2 regions of the Pseudomonas aestiva genome follow, and region 1 is predicted to be linked to the other one. Evidence: predicted binding sites of a transcription regulator. Region 1 holds the regulator's gene; the other holds the start of a gene.
What was found. The regulator FliA, encoded in region 1, starts transcription of late flagellar genes. The targets are predictions, from matches to a motif close to CTAAAGTTTNNNNNNNNNNNGCCGNTAA.
Positions count from the first base shown of each region.

Region 2: motA (flagellar motor stator protein MotA) is a predicted target of FliA. The motif match lies at 3,831-3,858, and genes of this name have one in related genera.

Region 1 covers NZ_CP150916.1:3,282,577-3,290,461, forward strand. The annotation lists gene AABM56_RS15240 (chemotaxis response regulator protein-glutamate methylesterase) at 1-722, opposite strand, end outside; gene AABM56_RS15245 (chemotaxis protein CheA) at 805-3,042, opposite strand; gene AABM56_RS15250 (protein phosphatase CheZ) at 3,069-3,857, opposite strand; gene AABM56_RS15255 (chemotaxis response regulator CheY) at 3,877-4,251, opposite strand; gene fliA (RNA polymerase sigma factor FliA) at 4,339-5,079, opposite strand; gene fleN (flagellar synthesis regulator FleN) at 5,076-5,906, opposite strand; gene flhF (flagellar biosynthesis protein FlhF) at 5,999-7,330, opposite strand; gene flhA (flagellar biosynthesis protein FlhA) at 7,341-7,885, opposite strand, start outside.
Region 2 covers NZ_CP150916.1:533,737-541,621, forward strand. The annotation lists gene AABM56_RS02515 (molecular chaperone) at 1-420, opposite strand, end outside; gene asd (archaetidylserine decarboxylase) at 488-1,396, opposite strand; gene AABM56_RS02525 (rhodanese-like domain-containing protein) at 1,413-2,222, opposite strand; gene AABM56_RS02530 (HDOD domain-containing protein) at 2,282-3,799, opposite strand; gene motA (flagellar motor stator protein MotA) at 3,917-4,768, shown strand; gene AABM56_RS02540 (flagellar motor protein MotB) at 4,768-5,928, shown strand; gene AABM56_RS02545 (nitroreductase family protein) at 6,092-6,691, shown strand; gene rsgA (small ribosomal subunit biogenesis GTPase RsgA) at 6,740-7,762, opposite strand; gene AABM56_RS02555 (class I SAM-dependent methyltransferase) at 7,857-7,885, shown strand, end outside.

The sequences.
Region 1 (7,885 bases):
CGACAGAGCTTGTCCAGGCGCTCGGCGAAGGCCTTGGTGAAGGCCGCCGGCATGTGCTGGATCAGCACCAGCGGTGCCGGGAAATTGGCTGGCAGCTGGGTAAGCACCCGCTGCAGAGCGACCGGGCCGCCGGTGGAGGTGCCGATGGCCACCAGGCGATAGTGCTTGCGCTTGGGCGGCGGCGAAGCCGGAGCCGTGGCTGCATGACTGGCAGGAGCGCTGCTGGGCGCCACCGGACGCGCCGCCGGGCGAGCGGTGGCCGGCGCGGTCGCGGTACTCGCGGGCGTAGCCGGCGCGACGCTGGGGGCCACGGCGAAGCGCCGGTTGGAACGGGCGATATGGTGGATCTTCTCGCACAGCAGCTTTTGCACACTGGCGGGATTGCGCGAGATGTCCTCGAAATTCTTCGGTAGGAAGTCGACCGCGCCAGCATCCAGGGCATCCAGGGTGACCCGGGCGCCTTCATGGGTGAGCGAGGAGAACATCAGCACCGGGGTCGGGCACTTCTGCATGATGTGGCGGACCGCGGTAATGCCGTCCATCATCGGCATCTCGTAGTCCATGGTGATGACATCGGGTCGCAGCGCCAGGGCCTGGTCGACCCCTTCGCGCCCGTTGCTGGCCGTGCCCACCACCGAGATGTTGGGATCGGCCGCCAGGATTTCCTTGAGCCGACGCCGGAAGAAGCCGGAATCGTCCACCACCAGTACTTTTACCGGCATACGTTGAAACTCCTAACTGGGGCGGCGCAGGCCGCCCGATGGCGCCAGGCCCAGGGCCCGACGCCGCTCGTATCGGGCCGACTCAGAGTCCGCGACGGGCGTAGCGCTTGAGCATGCTGGGCACATCGAGGATGAGCGCGATGCGCCCGTCGCCGGTGATGGTCGCTCCGGACATGCCGGGCGTTCCCTGCAGCATCTTGCCGAGTGGCTTGATGACCACCTCTTCCTGGCCCACCAGCTGATCGACCACGAAGCCGATGCGCTGGGTGCCCACCGAGAGGATCACCACATGCCCTTCCCCCTGCTCCACATGGGCCGCATTGGGCACCAGCCAGCGCTTGAGGTAGAACAGCGGCAGCGCCTTGTCGCGCACCACCACCACTTCCTGGCCGTCCACCACGTTGGTGCGGGACAGGTCGAGGTGGAAAATCTCGTTGACGTTGACCAGCGGGAAGGCGAAGGCCTGGTTGCCCAGCATCACCATCAGCGTCGGCATGATCGCCAGGGTCAGGGGCACCTTGATGACGATCTTGGAGCCCTGGCCCTTGGTCGAGTAGACGTTCAGGGTGCCGTTGAGCTGGCTGATCTTGGTCTTGACCACGTCCATGCCCACGCCACGACCGGAGATGTCGGAGATCTCGGCCTTGGTGGAGAAACCCGGGGCGAAGATCAGGTTGAAGCACTCGGTCTCGGTCAGGCGATCGGCCGCGTCGCGGTCGAGCAGGCCTTTTTCCACGGCCTTGTTGCGCAGCAGATCCGCGTCCATGCCCTTGCCGTCATCGGAGATCGACAGGAGGATATGGTCGCCTTCCTGCTCGGCGGAGAGCACTACACGCCCCGCGCGGGACTTGCCGTTCTCTTCACGTTCGGCCGGTCCTTCGATGCCGTGGTCGACCGCGTTGCGCACCAAGTGCACCAGCGGATCGGCCAGGGCCTCGACGAGGTTCTTGTCCAGGTCGGTTTCTTCGCCGACCAGCTCCAGATTGATCTCTTTCTTCAGGCTGCGCGCCAGATCGCGGACCAGGCGCGGGAAGCGGCCGAAGACCTTCTTGATCGGCTGCATCCGCGTCTTCATGACCGAGGTCTGCAGATCGGCGGTGACCACGTCGAGATTGGACACGGCCTTGGCCATGGCCTCGTCGCCGCTGTTCAGGCCCAGACGCACCAGGCGGTTACGCACCAGTACCAGCTCGCCGACCATATTCATGATCTCGTCCAGCCGTGCGGTATCGACCCGCACGGTGGTCTCCGCCTCGCTGGTGGGACGTTCGGCGGGCGCTGCCGCTGCCGGCTTGGGCACCGCGGCCTCGGCAACCGGAGCCGGTTTCGGCGCGGGTGCAGGTGCAGGCTGAGGCGCAGCTACCGGTGCCGGCGCAGCAGCAGCAGGTGCGGCTACAGTGTCGGCAACTGCCGCGGGACCACTGAATCTGCCCTTGCCGTGCAATTCGTCGAGCAGGGATTCGAATTCGTCGTCGGTGATCTCGTCACCACCCGCCGCCGCCGGAGCCGCTGCAGCCGGGGCTGCTGCGGCCGGTGCCGCGGCCTCGTTCGCGACGAACTTGCCCTTGCCGTGCAATTCGTCCAGCAGGGCCTCGAATTCATCGTCGGTGATGTCATCACCGCTTGCGGCAACGGCAGCAGGCGCTGCGGCAGCAACCGGCGCAGCGGCCGGCGCGTCATGGAACTTGCCCTTGCCGTGCAACTGATCAAGCAGGGCTTCGAATTCGTCATCGGTGATGTCGTCACCACCGGCGGTCGCAGGCGCTGCCGCTGCCGCACTCGGCTCGCTACCCAGGGCATCGAGCAGATTCTGGAAATCGGCATCGCTCAATTCCGGCTCGGCAGCTGCAGCAGCAGCGGCGGGCGCCGGTGCCGCGACCACCGGAGTGGCAGCTACGGGCGCAGCCGCTACCGGCGCCGGTTCGCTGCCGGCCGGATCGGCCAGGCGGGCCAGCGCCGCCAGCAACTCGGGCGAGGCCGGGGTCGGCTCTTCGCGTTCCCGAACCTGACCAAACATCTCATTGACGGAATCCAGCGCCTGCAGCACCACATCCATCAGTTCGGCATCCACGCGGCGTTCGCCCTTGCGCAGGATGTCGAAAACGTTTTCCGCGATATGACAGCACTCGACCAGGGTATGGAGCTGCAGGAAACCGGCACCGCCCTTTACGGTATGGAAGCCACGAAAAATGGCGTTCAGCAGATCCATGTCATCCGGACGGCTTTCCAGCTCGACCAATTGTTCCGACAACTGTTCGAGAATCTCGCCGGCCTCTACCAGGAAATCCTGGAGGATCTCTTCATCGGCGTCGAAGCTCATTCCTGCACTCCCCAAGAGGGTCTGGGTCAGAAGCCCAGACTGGATAGAAGATCGTCGACGTCGACCTGAGCGGCCACGACGTCTTCACGCTTATCGGCATGAATCTGCGGACCTTCACCCTTCATCGTCTTTTCTTTTCGATTCTGTTCGATCAGCGCGCTGTGATCGTGACTGAAGCCGGTATAGCGATCGACCTGGCTGGCCATCATCACCAGCTTGACGAGGTCTTTCTCGATCTGCCCGACGAGATTGACCACGCGCTTGATCACCTGACCGGTAAGGTCCTGGTAGTCCTGCGCCAGGAGGATGTCGTTGAGCTTGGCCGACAGTTGTTCGGCACTGCTCTCGCTGTGGCTGAGGAAGGCATCGACGCGCTTGGCCAGCTCGCGGAATTCGTCCGCGCCCATTTCCCGGCGCATGAACTTCTTCCAGTCGGCATGCACGGCACGGGCTTCGTCGCCGAAGTTGCCCACCAGGGGCGCGCTCTCCTCCACCAGATCCATGGTTCGATTGGCGGCGTTCTCCGTCATCTTCACCACGTAGGAGAGACGATCGGTGGCATCGCTGATCTGGGAGACCTCTTCGCCGGCCATGCCGCGCGGATCGATCTCGAAGTTGACGATGGCGTTGTGCAACTCGCGGGTCAGCTTGCCGACTTCCTGGTAGAGCCCCCGGTCACGCAACTGGTTGAGTTCATTGATGACATGCACCGCCTGGGTGAAGTCGCCACTTTCCAGGCATTTCACCAGCTCCTGGGCGTGCTGTTTTAGATTCGACTCGAAGTCGCTGAAGCTGTTGGTGCCAAGCTGATCCATAACGTCCCCGCGGCTTTCTTCAGCCGTTCACCCGCTCGAAGATCTTGTCGATCTTTTCTTTCAGCACCTGGGCGGTGAAAGGCTTGACCACATAGCCATTCACGCCGGCCTGAGCGGCTTCGATGATCTGCTCACGCTTGGCCTCGGCGGTCACCATCAGCACCGGCAGGGTCTTCAGGCGCGCATCGGCGCGTACCTGGCGCAGCAGGTCGATGCCGGTCATGCCGGGCATGTTCCAGTCGGTGACGAGAAAATCGAAGTTGCCGCTCTGCAACATCGGCAGGGCGGTGTTGCCGTCGTCTGCTTCGGCGGTATTGGTGAATCCCAGATCGCGCAGCAAATTCTTGATGATGCGTCTCATCGTGGAAAAATCATCCACGATGAGGATTTTCATGTTCTTGTCCAAGTCGACCTCCGTCCTAATCCGCACACACGCCGCAAGGCGCGCCTAAGCAATCGTAGTAGCCTGAGTACCAGCCGGTTAACGCGAACGCCATTCCGCCAGCCGCGCCCGCAGGCGTGCCGCGCATTGACTGTGAAGTTGGCAGACGCGTGACTCGCTCACGCCCAGCACCTCGCCGATTTCCTTGAGGTTGAGTTCCTCGTCGTAATACAGCGAGAGCACCAGACGTTCACGCTCCGGAAGATTGGCGATGGCGTCGGCCAGGGCCTTGCGGAAGCGCTCGTCTTCCAGACCGCGACCGGGTTCGAGTTCATGCGAACCGCTCTCCTCGAGCCCATGCTCACCACCCTCCATGAGGTCGTCGAAACTGAACAGGCGACTCCCCATGGTGTCGCCAAGGATGCCGTAGTACTCATCCAGACTCAATTTAAGTTCGGCCGCGACTTCGGAATCTTTAGCGTCGCGACCCGTGCGCGCTTCCACGGCGCGAATGGCGTCGGTGACCATGCGCGTGTTGCGGTGCACCGAGCGCGGCGCCCAGTCGCCCTTGCGGACCTCGTCGAGCATGGCGCCGCGGATGCGGATGCCGGCGTAGGTCTCGAAGCTGGCGCCCTTGCCGGCGTCATATTTGCGCGAGGCCTCCAGCAGACCGATCATGCCGGCCTGCATCAGGTCCTCGACCTGCACGCTGGCCGGCAGACGCGCCAGGAGGTGGTAGGCGATGCGTTTCACCAACGGCGCGTAGCGGTTGATGAGTTGCTCCTGCTGGGTACGTTCCGAGGTTTTGCTGTACATGCGAAGCCCGCTGGATGCTGTCATGCGTGGGTACCGATGGCTGGTTGCACAAGGCGCTCGACAAAGAACTCGAGATGGCCGCGCGGATTGGCGGGCAACGGCCAGCCATCGACTCTCTGAGCTACCGCACGGAAGGCCAGCGAGGCCTTGGCACGCGGAAAGGCTTCGAACACGGGGCGCTGTTTCTGTACGGCTTTGCGCACCGCCTCGTCGAACGGAATGGCGCCCACATACTGCAGGGCGACATCCAGGAATCTGTCGGTCACCTTGGTCAGCTTAGCAAAGAGATTGCGACCTTCCTGGGGCGTCAGCGCCATGTTCGCCAGAACCCGGAAACGGGTGACGCCATGGTCGCGATTGAGCAGCTTGATCAGGGCGTAGGCATCGGTGATGGAGGTGGGCTCGTCGCACACCACCACCAGGACTTCTTGGGCGGCGCGAACGAAGCTGACCACCTGGTCGCCGATGCCGGCAGCGGTATCGACGATGAGCACATCGAGGTTCTCGCTGATGTCGCTGAAGGCCTGGATCAGACCGGCGTGCTGGGCCGGCGTCAGATTGACCATCGCCTGGGTGCCCGAGGCCGCCGGAACGATGCGGATGCCGCCCGGGCCGTGCAGCAGCACGTCGCGCAGCTCGCACTCGCCGGAGATGACGTCGGCCAGGGTGCGCTTGGGCGACAGGCCGAGCAGAACGTCGATGTTGGCGAGGCCCAGGTCGGCGTCGAGCAGCATGACGCGCCGCCCGATATCGGCCAGGGCCAAGGCCAGGTTGACCGACACATTGGTCTTGCCGACACCGCCTTTACCGCCCGTGACCGCTATGACTTGGACGGGATGCATGCTACCCATTGCCTGATACCTTTGATTGAAATCCGTCACACTTTAGACTAAGTGCATTTGGCGTGCCCAGGCATGCAATGCACCACTACCGTTCGTCTGCGCTAACCGGCGCGGCGGGCATTGCCTTGATACAGGCCGGCAAGCATGCCGGCCATGGTTTCTTCGCTCGGCTCCTCGGAGGCCTGCAGGCTCACCGCACGGCTCACCAGCTGGTGGCTGCGGGCCGGATGCAGGTCGTCCGGGATACGCGGGCCGTCGGCGATATAGGCCACCGGCAGACGCTGGCTGATGGCCAGGCCCAGGGCTTCGCCGAGGCTGGCGGCTTCGTCCAGCTTGGTCAGCACGCAGCCGCTCAGGCCGCAGCGCCGATAGCTGTGGTAGGCCGCCTTGAGCACCTGGCTCTGGCTGGTGACACCCAGTACCAGATAATTGCGAATCTTCAACTGGCGGTTGGCCAGGGCTTCGAGCTGCACCTTGAGCGCCGGATCATTGGCGGGCATGCCCGCGGTGTCGATCAGCACCAGGCGCTTGCGCGCCAGGGGTGCCAGCGCCTGGGCCAGGGACTGGCCGGGATCGACCAGGGTGACCGGCACGTCGAGGATGCGGCCGAGGGTCTTGATCTGCTCCTGGGCACCGATGCGGAAGCTGTCCATGCTGACCAGCGCCAGACTCTGGGGGCCGTACTTGAGCACGTAGTTGGCGGCGAGCTTGGCCAGGGTGGTGGTCTTGCCCATGCCGGCCGGACCGACGAAGGCGACAACACCGCCCTCCTCCAGGATCTTGGCGTCGGTGGTCTTGGCCAGCTGGGCGAAATTGGCCAGCAGCATGCGCCAGGCATGCCGCGGGTCCTGGATCTTGGCGACGCTGTCGAGCAGGTGGCGAGCCAGATCGGCGGGCAGGCCCATGCGCTGCAGACGGCGCCAGAGGCCGGCCTGTTGCGGACGGGTGGACTGCACCTGGGTCCAGGCCATGGAGCCAAGCTGGACTTCCAGCAGTTCACGCAGGCCACTGAGTTCGCTGCGCATGGCTTCCAGGGCGCGGCGGTCTTCCGGCGCGGCACTGGCGGCAGGCGCAGCGGCGGCGGTGGGCTGAGGGGCACGTGGCGGGGCGATCACCGGCTCGCGACGGCTGTCGGCGGCGCTGATGGCGCCCAGCAGCTGCTTGTCCTTCGGCGCGGCCGAGGGCACGCCCGGGGCGCGGATGCTGAGGTCGGCATGGGCCTGGGCGATCTTCGCATGGGTCTTGCGCAACTCCGCCTGCAGCTCCGCGTTGGGCGCGGCCGGTGCCGGAGCCTGGTAGTCCAGCGCCGCGGTCAGCTCGACCCCGCCGGCGACCCGGCGGTTGCTGAGGATGGCGGCATCCGGGCCCAGCTCGTCGCGTACCAACTTCATGGCTTGACGCATATCGGCAGCGAAGAAACGTTTGACTTGCATGATCTAGACCTCAGCCATTCTGGCCAACGGTAGCGACGATGGTGACCTGCTTGTTGTCCGGAATTTCCTGGTAGGCCAGTACACTCATGTTCGGTGCCGCCATCCGGGCGAAGCGGGACATCATCCCGCGGATCGCACCGGCCACCAGCAGCACCACTGGCTTACCCATCATTTCCTGACGCTGCGCTGCCTCGATAAGGGAACGCTGCAGTTTTTCAGCCATGCCAGGCTCGAGGAACATGCCGTCCTCGGCGCCTTGACCGGCCTTCTGCATACTACTTAGCAACATCTGTTCCAACCTTGGCTCAAGGGTGATAACAGGCAGCTCAGGCTCCATTCCCACGATGTTCTGGACGATCGCGCGGGACAGGGCGACCCGCACGGCACCCGCGATGGCGGCGGGATCTTGACTCCGCGGCCCGACGTTGGCGATGGCTTCGGCGATGGTACGGATGTCGCGGACCGGTACCTGCTCCTGCAGCAGCTGCTGGAGGATCTTGAGCAGGGTCGAGAGGGAGACGATGCCGGGCACCAGTTCCTCGGCCAGCTTGGGCG
Region 2 (7,885 bases), 2.2 Mb from region 1:
CGGCCCGAGCAGGGCGCGCAGGGCACGCTGGATGGCGGTCGCCAGCAGCGTGCTGCGTTCGCCACGATCGCTTTCCTCGACCACGATCAGCTTGTAGCCGGCCGCCAGCAGGTTCTGCAGGGCCTGGCAGAGATTGGCCACCTTGCGCGAACGCTCGTCGAGCACGATGGCCTGGTTGAGCACATGGCGTTCCAGCAGCTGGCAGACCCGCTGCACGTCCGGGCGCAGGGATTCGAGCAGGCGCAGACGCGCTTCCGGCGTCAGGATCAGCCGATTGAGTTCCAGCAGACCCTGGTAGAGCAGCCGGGCGAATTCGCCCAGCTTGGCCCGCGGCAATTGCTCCAGCCAGCGCTTGAGGCCGGCCGGGGTGGCGTCACAAAACGTCAGGCTGCGCTGATCGGGTGTCGGTACCCGCAACATGAGCTGTGGCCTTTTGCTATCCATTGGCCGCGCACACTCCTGTTTCGATGGGCAGTGAACCGCGCATCTAGGCGAGAGGCCCTGGCTCGGAAACGGTGGTCAAGGGGGCTGGCGTGGTCGGAACGCCCAGCAGTTGCCCCATGTTGACGGTGGACAAGGCGCCGAGTTCAGCGGACCAGTTCACCGCTTCCGGGCCGAACAGCACGATGGCGGTGGAGCCCAGCTTGAAGCGACCCAGCTCGTCGCCGGTGCGCAGAGTGATGGGTGCGCGCGCGGCCTCGTCGTAGGCGAAGCGCTTGAGTTCGCGCCTGGGCGGCGTGACCAGACCGGCCCAGACCGTCTCGATGCTGGCGACGATCATGGCGCCGACTAGGATGACCGCCATGGGCCCCACGGCGGTGTCGAAGATGCACACCACCCGCTCGTTGCGGGCGAACAGCTCAGGCACGTTCTCGGCGGTGAGCTGATTGACCGAGAAGATGCGCCCGGGCACATAGACCATCTCCTTCAGGGTGCCGGTGAGCGGCATGTGCACCCGGTGGTAGTCCTTGGGCGACAGGTAGATGGTGGCGAACTGACCGCCCATGAAGGGCGCGGCGCGCAGGCCGTCGCCGCCGAGCAGCTCCAGCAGGCTGTAGCTGTGACCCTTGGCCTGGAAGATGCGGCCATGCTCGATGCGACCGAGCTGGCTGATGGCGCCGTCGCTCGGGCTGACCACCGCGTCGGCTGCGGCCGGCAGCGGACGGGCGCCGGGCTTCAGGGCGCGGGTGAAGAAGGCGTTGAAGTTCTCGTAGGCGGTAGGGTCTTCCACCTGGGCCTGGCGCATGTCGACGTCATAGTGACGGACGAACCAGCGGGTCAGCAGATTCTTGAACCAGGGCGCCCGGCACTCGGCGAAGCCACCGATCAGCCGCGACAGCAGATGGTGCGGCAGCAGGTGCTGGGCGAGGATGAACAGACGGTCTTGCAGTTTCATGAGAGGTCCTTGGCAATCATTCGATCGGGGTGTCGGGGTGGTTGCCCCATTCGCCCCAGGAGCCGGCATAGGCTTTGACACGCGGGTAGCCCAGGGCCTTGGCCGCGAGGTAGGTGAAGCCGGATCGGTGATGGGTCTGGCAGTGGGTGATGATTTCCTTGTCGCGGGTGATGCCCAGGCGCTCCAGTTCGGTGGCCAGGTCCTCGCGGATGCGCAGCTGGCGCTCGCGATCCATGCCGGCGGTCCATTCGAAGTTGATCGCCCCGGGAATGTGCCCGCCACGGGCGGTCAGCACCTTCTCGCCGCGGTATTCATCGGCGCCCCGGGCGTCCCAGATGGTCAGGTCCTCGGCGCCCAGCCGGCTCTGCAGATAGGCGCGGCTGGCGGTGGGCTCTTCGTGCAGGGTCAGGGCGACCGGGGCCCCGGCCGTGGTGGGGACCGCGGTGCTCAGCGGCAGGCCGGCGGCGATCCAGCCCTGGCGCCCGCCGTTGAGGTAGTGATAGTGGCCGTGCCCGATGACGTCCAGCAGCCAGATGAAGCGTCCGGCCCAGCCGCCGCCTTCATCGTCATAGACGACGTAGACGGCTTCTTCGCGTTGCCCCAGTTCGCCGAACAGCTGTTCCAGGTCCGCCTGGGCCGGCAGCAGGCCGGGCGCCGGCTTGCTGCCCAGCTGGGTGCGCGCGGGTGCGACATGGCGCGCGCCGGGCAGATGACCCTCGGCATAGTGGGCGGCGCTGCAGAGATCCACCAGGATGAGTTCGGGCGCATCCAGGCGCGCCGCGAGATCGGCCGGTTCGATCACCAGGGGCAGGGCGGAAAAGGGCATCGCGGATTTCCCGTCGGTCCGTAGCAAAGGTGAAGTGTACCGAGGTTGACCGGCCAGCGTCAGGTCGGTCGTGCCCGCGGACGGTTGGCAAAGGTGCCGATGGCGCGCTCGATGCAGGTGAAGGTCTTGTCCAGCGCAGCGCTGCGCCGCGGGTCTGCCGGCTGCAGTTCGCTGTCCAGGATCGCCACCAGCACCACCCGTTCGCCAAAGCCCAGACTGCGCAGCCACAGCCGCTCGTTGCTGAACAGCCGGCGCAGATCGGCGGGCAGGTGCGGCGCGAAGCGCGCCCGGTTGTCGTCATCGATGCGCAACTGGCCGGGGCTGCCGAACAACTTGGCCAGCAGCGGGTGGCTGGCGATGTCCAGTTGCAGACCGGGGGCGTCGTCTAGGCCATGGTGCAGCTGGACATTGCCCTTCTGACCGTTGCGATCCGGGGTCAACAGCAGCAGCCGCGGCAGACCGCAGGCCACCAGCGCCTGGCGAGCGCAATCGAACAGCTGGGGCAGGGTGGCGAAGGCGCTGGGCGTGTGCAGCAGCTGCTCGCAGAGTCCGCGCCAGCGCTGTGCCTGACTTTCGCTGGCGACCTGCACCCGGGGCACCGGCTTGAGGCGCCGTTCGCCCGGTGGCCAGACCAGGCCCTCGGCCGGGTGCCAGAGGCCGGGCCGCGCATGGCGCTGGGCATCCTGCACCGCCAGTTCGTGGCTGCGACTCTGCACCCGCGCCAGCGGCAGTTGCAGATAGAGGGCGCTGAAACGCTGCCAGCGCAGGGTGTGGGGGCCGTCCCAGGCTTGGTGGCTGGCCAGCGCCAGACCGTTGGCCAGCAGGATGGTGTTGCCGGGATGGGTCAGCCAGCGCCGCAGGTTGGGGTCGTCGTCAAGGCGCTGCTGCTGTTCGAGGGGATCGTCGCCATGGGCGATGTGCAGCGCCCTGACCAGCTGCCGGCGATCCTGGTCCAGCAGGCGATAGCCTTCCACGATCCACTCGGGCAGCTGCCAGTGACGGGCTAGTGCCTGGCACAGGCGGATCGCCGGCACGCCGAGCAATTCGCGCTCGACCCTGAGCGCCGGTTCGCCTTCGCCCAGCACCCGTCGCTCCCATTCCTCGAAGAGTTCCGGATAGCGGGTCGCCAGCGGCCAGAGCGGCGCCAGAAAGAGCAGGGCGGCCAGGCGGATGTCCGGCCACAGCCGCGCCAGGGGGACGCCGAACAGGCCCAGCCCGAGGGTCATGGCGTGCTGGCTGACCAGGCACAGCTGCCGCAGCGGACGCGGCAGGCGCTCCTCGGACAGAGTCGGCTGGCGGGCGATCAGGTACTCCGCCGGCCCGAGACCGACGCGGCCGAGCACGGCTTCCAGGCTGGCGGCCGGATCGCCGAGGCTGGCATGGCCGCGATTGGCCTCGCGCAACAGGGCCAGCGCCAGGGGGGGTGACTCGCAGAGCCGTTCGGCGATCTCATGCAACGCCAGACGGCCATCGGCCAGGGCGCGGCGCAGGCGCTCCGCGCTGGCGGTGGCTACCGGCAGGCGCACGCCTTCCAGGTGTTTGACCCAGTCTTCGACGGTGTTCGGGCGGCTGGACATACGACGGTCGCCTTGAAATTTGATGAAAGGCCTTCAGTCCGGGGCGCCAGGTCCGATAAAGGGGACGTGAGGGCAGATCCCCGGCTCAATTTTCCTTAGCACACAGTATTCCCAACCATGGCAAAAATCATCGGCATCATCGTGATATTCGCGGCTGTCCTCGGCGGCTACATCCTCGCGCATGGCAAGATCGCTGCGATCATCCAGCCGCTCGAGGTCCTGATCATCGGCGGTGCCGCCCTGGGGGCCTTCTTGCAGGCCAACCCGGGCAGCACCTTCATGCAGGTGTTCAAGAAGTCGCTGAAGATGTTTGGCAATCGCTTCACCCACGCCTTCTACCTGGACGTGCTCAAGCTGCTCTACGAGATCCTCAACAAGAGCCGGCGCGAGGGCATGATGTCCATCGAGGCGGACGTCGAGGATCCCAAGGCCAGTCCGATCTTCAGCAAGTACCCGAACATCCTCAAGGATGAGCGGATGACTGCCTACGTCGCCGACTATCTGCGGCTGATGTCCTCCGGCAACATGGCCCCCCACGAGCTGGAAGGCCTGTTCGACATGGAGCTGGCCGGCATCAAGGAAGAGCTGGAGCATCCGTCCCACGCGGTATCGCGGGTCGCCGACGGCCTGCCCGGCTTCGGCATCGTCGCCGCGGTACTGGGTATCGTGATCACCATGGGCATGCTCGGCGAGGGTGACCAGGCGGCCATCGGTGGCCACGTGGGCGCCGCCCTGGTGGGTACCTTCCTCGGTATTCTCGCCGCCTACGGCTTCTTCGGTCCCCTGGCGACCTGCCTGGAGCACGACGCCAAGGAAGAGCTCAATGTGCTGGAGGCCATCAAGGCCTGCCTGGTCGCCGCGGCCAGCGGCATGCCGCCCACCGTCGCCGTGGAGTTCGGCCGCAAGGTGCTGTTCCCGGCGCACCGGCCGTCCTTCAGTGAGCTCGAGCAGGCGATGCGGGGCAGCTGATGGACAACAACCAGCCGATCATCGTCAAGCGCATCAAGAAGAGCGCCGCCGGCCACCACGGCGGCGCCTGGAAGATCGCCTTCGCCGACTTCGCCACCGCCATGATGGCGTTCTTCCTGGTGCTCTGGCTAATGTCCTCGGCCACCCCGGAGCAGAAGAAGGCCATCGCCGGCTACTTCCAGGATCCGATCGGCTTCACCGAAAGTGCCAGCCCCTATGTCATCGACCTGGGCGGCACGCCGACGCCGGCGCCTGACCGCACCCTGAATCCCGAGATCCAGGCGCAACCGGATTCGACCCAGAACAAGGTCAATCCGGACGTGCAGGAGCGCGCCGACCCCAACGATTCCAACCGTGTCGCGCCCGATCCCACCCAGGCGCCCGATCAGTCCGACAAGCGCCAGCCCAACGACGCGGCCCAGCAGCAGAAGGATGCCAGTCAGGCCAAGATGGATCCGAGCCAGGCGGAAAAGATCGCCGAGCAGGTCGACAAGGAGCGCCTGGAGCTGCTGCTGCAGGAGCTGCAGAACAAGATCGAGCAGAATCCGGAATTGCAGAAATTCAAGGACCAGATCCTGCTGGAGATCACCCAGGACGGCCTGCGCATCCAGATCGTCGATGCCGACAACCGGCCGATGTTCGATTCCGGCAGCCCGCGGCTGAAGTCCTATTTCGAGGACATTCTGCTGGCCATGGCCGACACCATCCGCCAGGTGCCGAACAAGATCAGCATCAGCGGCCATACCGACGCGGCGCGCTACAACGGCAAGGGCGACTTCAGCAACTGGGAGTTGTCCGCCGGTCGCGCCAACGCCGCGCGTCGGGCGCTGGTCGCCGGTGGCTATCCGGAAGACCAGGTGGCGCGGATCGTCGGCTATGCCTCTTCGGCACCCTTCGATCGCGAGCATCCGCTCAATCCGGTCAACCGCCGCATCGACATCATCGTGCTGACCAAGAAGGCCCAGCAGGCCATCGAGGGCCGCGCCGGCGGCAACCAGGCGCCCAAGCCCGCGGCTGGCGCCGCACCGGCGGCCAGTCGGGGCGGGGTCTCCAGCGGTGGCGTCAGCGCCACCGGCAACCTGGCGCAACCCGTCAACAACGCGGCCTTCAAGCAGCAGGTCAATGCCTTCGATGCCGGCGTCATCCAGGGCAAGCCCTGAGCGGGCGCGGTGATCGATAGGAAAATTCGCTGCTAGCGTTCGGTTTTTTCGTCCGTTGGCCTGAGCGAGGCTGGTTAAGCTGCAGGGGTTTCATGCTGGATCGGGCACCTTGCGCCCTGGCGCGCGGTCTCCCGATCTCCGATTCCCTTGCAGGAGCCTTCCGATGAGCAACGCCTTTATCGACACCATCAAGCGCCGTCGCACCCAGTACGCGCTGGGCAAGAACCTGCCACTGGCCCAGGACGAGGTCACCGCGCTGATCCAGGAAGCGGTCAAGCTGTCGCCCTCCGCCTTCAACTCGCAGAGTTCGCGCGCGGTGATCCTGTTCGGCGCCGAGAGCGACAAGTTCTGGGGCTTCGTCATGCAGGCGCTGCGGCAGATCGTTCCGGCCGACGCCTTCGCCGCCACCGAAGGCAAGATCAACAGCTTCGCGGCCGGCGCCGGCACCGTGCTGTTCTACGAGGATCGGCACGTCGTCGCCGGCCTGCAGGACAAGTATCCCGCCTACGCCGACAACTTCCCCATCTGGTCGGAACAGGCCAGCGGCATCGCCCAGTTCTCCGTGTGGACGGCCCTGGCCAACGCCGGCATCGGCGCCAGCCTGCAGCACTACAATCCGCTGCCCGATGCCCTGGCCGCCGCCGAGTGGCAACTGCCGGAGACCTGGCATCTGCGCGCGCAGATGCCCTTCGGTTCCAACGAAGGCGACTTCCCGGAGAAGGGCTTCATGGACGACGCCGAGCGCTTCCGCGTCTTTGGCTGATGGTCGTCGACTGATACAAGAAAACGCCGGGCTTGCCCGGCGTTTTGCTTAGTAGCGTGACTCGCCATCGAGGCTGGCCAGGATGTGCCGGTAACTGGCCATCCGCTGCGGATGGATGTCACCGCGCTCCAGGGCCGCGAGCAAAGCGCAGCCGGGTTCGCGCTCGTGCTTGCAGTCGCGGAAGCGGCAGTGGCCGAGGTAGTCGCCGAATTCCTTGAAGCCGGCTTCGACGTCGTCACGGCTGACGTGGCTGAGGCCGAATTCGCGGATACCGGGCGAGTCGATCAGATCGCCGCCATCGGGAAAGTGGAAGAGCCGGGCGGTGGTGGTGGTGTGGGTGCCCTTGTTGGTCAGCTCGGACAGCGGTCCGACGCGGGTATCGACGCCCGGCAGCAGGGCGTTCACCAGCGACGACTTGCCCACCCCCGATTGACCGACGAAGACACTGACATGCTCGTCCAGCTCGCTCTTGAGCTGGTCCATGCTCAGGCCGTTGTGGGCCGAGACTTCCAGCAGCGGATAGTCCAGCTCGCGGTAGACGCCCAGCAGTTCGTCCAGCGCCGGGCCGTTGTGCGCGTCGATCAGATCGGCCTTGTTGAGCAGCAGCAGCGGCTGGATGCCGGCATGCTCGGCGGCCACCAGGTAGCGATCGATGAGATTGGCGTGAGGCGTGGGCAGCGGGGCGAAGACGATCACCAGGCGGTCGACGTTGGCCGCCACCGGCTTGAGCAGGCCGCGCATGTCCGGCCGGCAGATCTCCGAACGCCGCGGCAACTGGGCGACGATGACGCCGTTGCCCTGGAGGCTTGGGCGAAACACCACCCGGTCGCCGGTGACCAGGGTCGGCAGGTTGGCGCGCAGGTGACAGCGCTGCAGCTGGCCGTCGTCATCCTCGACCTCCACCTGAACGCCGAAGTGGGCGATCACCAGGCCTTGTTGCTCCGGTCCCAGGTCGCCGCCTTCGAGTTCGTCGATCAGCTTGGATTCGCGCTTTTCCGCGCGGGCGGCGCGTTCGGTCTGGATTTTTTCGATCCGCCAGCTCTGGCGACGGGTCAGGTGGCGTTTGGCCATGGGATATCCGCGGGTTTCAGGACCGCTGAGTCTAGCATTGGCCGCCTCTCGCGGATTACCTAAACTTGGCGTACCTCGTCGCTCCGGAGCCCCCATGCTGGCCCATCTCGCCTCGCGCTATCC